2 regions of the Paenibacillus marinisediminis genome follow, and region 1 is predicted to be linked to the other one. Evidence: a T-box and tRNA genes for the amino acid it is inferred to sense, from the RefSeq annotation. Region 1 holds a T-box; the other holds one or more tRNA genes.
What was found. The T-box of region 1 lies ahead of argS (arginine--tRNA ligase). A T-box ahead of a tRNA ligase gene usually reads a tRNA of that ligase, here a tRNA-Arg.
Positions count from the first base shown of each region.

Region 2: it encodes a tRNA-Arg, which carries the amino acid that the T-box ahead of argS (arginine--tRNA ligase) is inferred to sense. The anticodon was not compared.

Region 1 covers NZ_JBTGUH010000001.1:373,895-376,088, reverse strand. Annotated here, with positions in the region: gene ACXX53_RS01790 (DegV family protein) at 1-304, opposite strand, end outside; T-box leader at 445-721, shown strand; gene argS (arginine--tRNA ligase) at 782-2,194, shown strand, end outside.
Region 2 covers NZ_JBTGUH010000003.1:3,170-5,363, forward strand. Annotated here, with positions in the region: gene ytxJ (bacillithiol system redox-active protein YtxJ) at 46-420, opposite strand; gene ACXX53_RS09395 (DUF1360 domain-containing protein) at 572-922, shown strand; tRNA gene ACXX53_RS09400 (tRNA-Gly) at 1,182-1,256, shown strand; tRNA gene ACXX53_RS09405 (tRNA-Arg) at 1,263-1,339, shown strand; tRNA gene ACXX53_RS09410 (tRNA-Leu) at 1,355-1,436, shown strand; tRNA gene ACXX53_RS09415 (tRNA-Pro) at 1,443-1,519, shown strand; gene sigY (RNA polymerase sigma factor SigY) at 1,819-2,194, shown strand, end outside.

The DNA.
Region 1 (2,194 bases):
ATACCATTAGTGAAGATCCATATGTACCTGACAATTCGGAAGAAAAGGCTATATAAATGACCTCTTCACCTTGTTCAGCGGATGATTGAAACGTATGTTGGTATTTCTCAATTGGAACTTGAGAAGTCTTGTATATATTTCCATTACGCATGCCATCAAACATCGTTTTAGCCTGGAGTGTGACACCATCTTCGTACTCTTCTCCATTAATGCTCACCATCAGAGGCAGAACAGTCAGTCCTAATTCCTGTATCTCAGACATGGGAAGATCGATGGCGCTGTCTGTAATAATGCGTACTTTCATGGCTTATTCTCTCCTTGCATCGAATTTAACTCTATCATACCATGAACGATGAAACTTGAAGTATGATTAGATTAGAATTTTTTGAGAGAAAGTTGCAATTGCGCAGTGTGCAGGATATAATAATGGAAATTTTGAATATGAAACATACGATGAACGGGAGAGTACTTTGCGATTAGCCGTCAACAGCGAGCCGGGGTGGTGGAAGCCGGTGAGGAGGCGTGAAGGAACCGGACCCGGAAGTTGATTCCTTGAAGGACCTGGCACAGCTAGTGGCAATGCTAGTGGATATGCTAATGGGTTAAATAGAGGAGTCCGGACTAGCCGTTACCAGATGAAGTGGAATGTTCTCCAGCATAAGCATATGCCTGTGAATATTCAACAAGAGTGGCACCGCGGATACCAGCCTCCGTCTCTTTATGAGACGGGGGCTTTTTGTGTCTTTATGATCATGGATAGCAAATAAGAGGAGGAATTAATATGCTGCATCATACAGCGGCGAAGTTACTTCAGATGCAAGTTCAATTATCAACAGCAGAGATTGAGGCTCTGCTCGAACATCCGCCGAAGGCGGAGATGGGCGATCTGGCTTTTCCGTGCTTCGCGTTGGCGAAGATGAAACGACAAGCGCCGCCAATTCTAGCGAAAGAGCTTGCGGAACAGCTTCAAGCGGCTGGCAGCCAGCAAGGGATTCATATCGAAGCCACGGGTGGTTATGTGAACTTGAAATTTGATCCCGCGAGACATAGCGCAGCCTTACTGAATAGAGCGCTGTCGCCGACATTCGGCAAGCTGGCCATCGGCCAAGGTCAGCGAGTAGTTATTGATATGTCGGCACCGAACATTGCGAAGCCGTTCGGAATCGGGCATCTGCGCTCGACGATGATCGGCAACGCGCTGATGAATATATACCGCGCGGCAGGATATGAGCCGATCAGCATCAATCACCTTGGCGACTGGGGCACGCAGTTCGGCAAGCTGATAGCGGCTTATAAGCATTGGGGAGATGACGAAGCGCTGCATCAATCGCCGATAACGGAAAGCCTGAAGCTTTATGTACGCTTTCATGAAGAAGCGGAACAGACTCCGGAGCTGGAAACAGAAGCACGCGAATGGTTCCGTAAGCTGGAGCAGGGGGATGAGGAGACGCTGCGCTTGTGGCGCTATTTTGTGGATGAGAGCATGGTTGAGTTCAATCGTGTATATGATCGTCTCCAGGTTGAGTTCGATCACGTGCTTGGTGAAAGCTTCTATAACGATAAGATGCAGGCTGTAGTACAGCGTCTGGAAGAGTCCGGCTTGCTGGAGGAAAGTGACGGAGCGATGGTAGTACGCCTTGATAATGAAGGCTTGCCTCCTTGTCTTATCTTGAAGTCGGACGGAACGACGATCTATCCGACTCGCGATTTGGCGACCGCGATATACCGCAAGGAAGTGTTGAAGGCAGATAAGCTGCTGTACGTCGTCGGCGCAGAGCAGCAGCTGCATTTCAAGCAAGTGTTTGCAGTACTGCGCAAGATGGGCTATGAGTGGGCTTCATCATGCGAGCACATTCCATTTGGACTGATGACGATGAATGGCAAGAAGATGTCGACTCGCCGCGGTCAGGTCGTATTCTTAAACGAAGTGCTGGACGAAGCCGTGAACAAATCGCTCGACATCGTTCAAGCGAACCGACCTGATGCAAGTGATCCGAGAGCAGTCGCAGAGGCGGTTGGTGTAGGAGCTATCGTGTTCGGCGATCTAAAGAACAATCGAATGCTGACCGTCGATTTCAATTTGGATGAAGCGCTGCGTTTCGAGGGTGAGACTGGGGCCTATCTGCAGTATACGTATGCTAGAGCTAGCCGTTTGCTGGAGAAGGCGGGATGGAGCGATGACTCGATCGATACA
Region 2 (2,194 bases), on a different contig from region 1:
CTCAGTACCGAACTGGAGAAATAGCCCCTGTTTGCATATATCCTACTATTGTTTCTTCCCGTGTAAGAGATAATGCACTGCGGTATTATGCAGATTCGGAGTATTGATGTGCTGATGAGAAACATGCCATAGGCAGGAACGGTCAACAATTAACATCACTTGCGGCGATAAGTGAGGAATATGAAGCAGGGATGCTGCTTGCATAGATAGTGCCTTTTCTTCAATGACCCGAATCATAGCGAATAGAAAGTGGTCAGCTATGTGCTTCTGATCCATGATGAATTGATGGATTACCGTATGGGCCACGCGGCTGGAGCCGCAATTCGTGCTATGTTTATATAAAAACAGCGGCTTTAAATGGGATTGATCGAGTACCTCTTCCAATTGATTGCTAGATTGAATAATGAACATTCCCGTCATCACTTACCCCCTGATTCCAAGTAGAGATCATGATCTCAACTGAAGTAAATGTAATTCGTATAGATAATGAGCTGAAATAAGCGTTCTATCTAAGTGGACAAACTCATAAACTTATGGCAACCGAAATGAGATGGTCCAAAGGAGAGACGGCATGAAGAGCTTAGATGGATTAACATTTATATTGCTGCTGCTAGCCAGTTATCGTTTAACCCGCTTAATTGTGTTTGATGAGATCACTTCGTTTATTCGCCGTCCGTTTATCAAAGAACAGTATGTTACAGACGAGAGCGGAAAGTTGATGTCGGTAATGGAAGAAAAGGGAGGATGGTTCCATACCTTTATGGGCAAGCTGTTAAGTTGTTACTGGTGTATGGGAGTGTGGTCGTCCGTATTTATAGTTGGCGTTTATTTATTCGTACCTGAGATCGTGTCCATCCCATTTACCTTGATATTAGCTGTAGCGGGTGCGGCAGGTATTCTGGAGTCGTTTGTGAAGGGATAAGGTAAACTCCAAGCCCTACAGGCCTTGTGATATCAAGAAGTTGACCAGTCATGAAGGTCATCAATCATACATATGTGCTGTTGAGATATTAGGTTACGGTTTATGCTTTTTGCAAAACGAACAATGTGTGGTACTAAATACCATTAAATATTTTCGGAAATAAGTTTGCAATTTGGCTGAGGATTTGTTATATTAATTATTGTCCTCGCGAGAACGAAATATACGAACGAGCGAGATAATGGAAGAGAATAGAAGATATGCGGACATAGCTCAGTGGTAGAGTATCGCCTTGCCAAGGCGAGGGTCGCGGGTTCGAATCCCGTTGTCCGCTCCAGAATATGTGCCTTTAGCTCAGCTGGATAGAGCGTTTGACTACGAATCAAAAGGTCGGGAGTTCGAATCTCTCAAGGCACGCCACTTTTAATATCATATGCCGGTGTGGCGGAATGGCAGACGCGCGCGACTCAAAATCGTGAGGGAAACCGTGGAGGTTCGAGTCCTCTCACCGGCACCATAAGTTCGGGATGTAGCTCAGCTTGGTAGAGCACCTGGTTTGGGACCAGGGGGTCGCATGTTCAAATCGTGTCATCCCGACCAGTACATGAGAAACCGTTGGTTATATGCCGACGGTTTTTGTTTGTTTATAGGATCAATGCGCATATTCATTTAACAGCATGGAATAACATAAGTTAGGCATTGGGTGTTCAATCGACTAGACTATTAGTATAGTACGAGTGAGCACTCTTTTTTTATATTTCGCAGGAATCAATATCATTTATATGGAATGGAACTGTTGAATTGCTAAATAAATGATTATGGTTTTGAACGATTGCTAGAACCAAATCGTATTAATGGTGACTGCAGTCAAAAGATACAGGAAGGGATCGTGACATCCGTTGAATGAGCAGGACAATATAGCGTTAGCGAAGCGGGGGAATACGGATGCACTGGCACTCCTTCTGCATGACAATTACCCCATTCTGCGAAGCTATGTATTGAAGCTGACGATGAATCCTGTGCTTTCAGAAGATATCGTACAGGATACGATGGTGCGCAGCATGGAGAAGCTCTATACATACAATGGAACGTCGCGATTTTCTTCTTGGTTGATTACAATTGCGACACGCATCTATATGGATATGCTGCGTCGTAAGCGAGTCGAGCACCGCTGGCAGGAGCAGGCTGCAAGAGCGTTGCGTTTCCAGATGGAAGCTGATCGATACGAGTGGAGCGAGACGCTGGACCAGCTCAGCAGGCTGTCGCCAGAACATC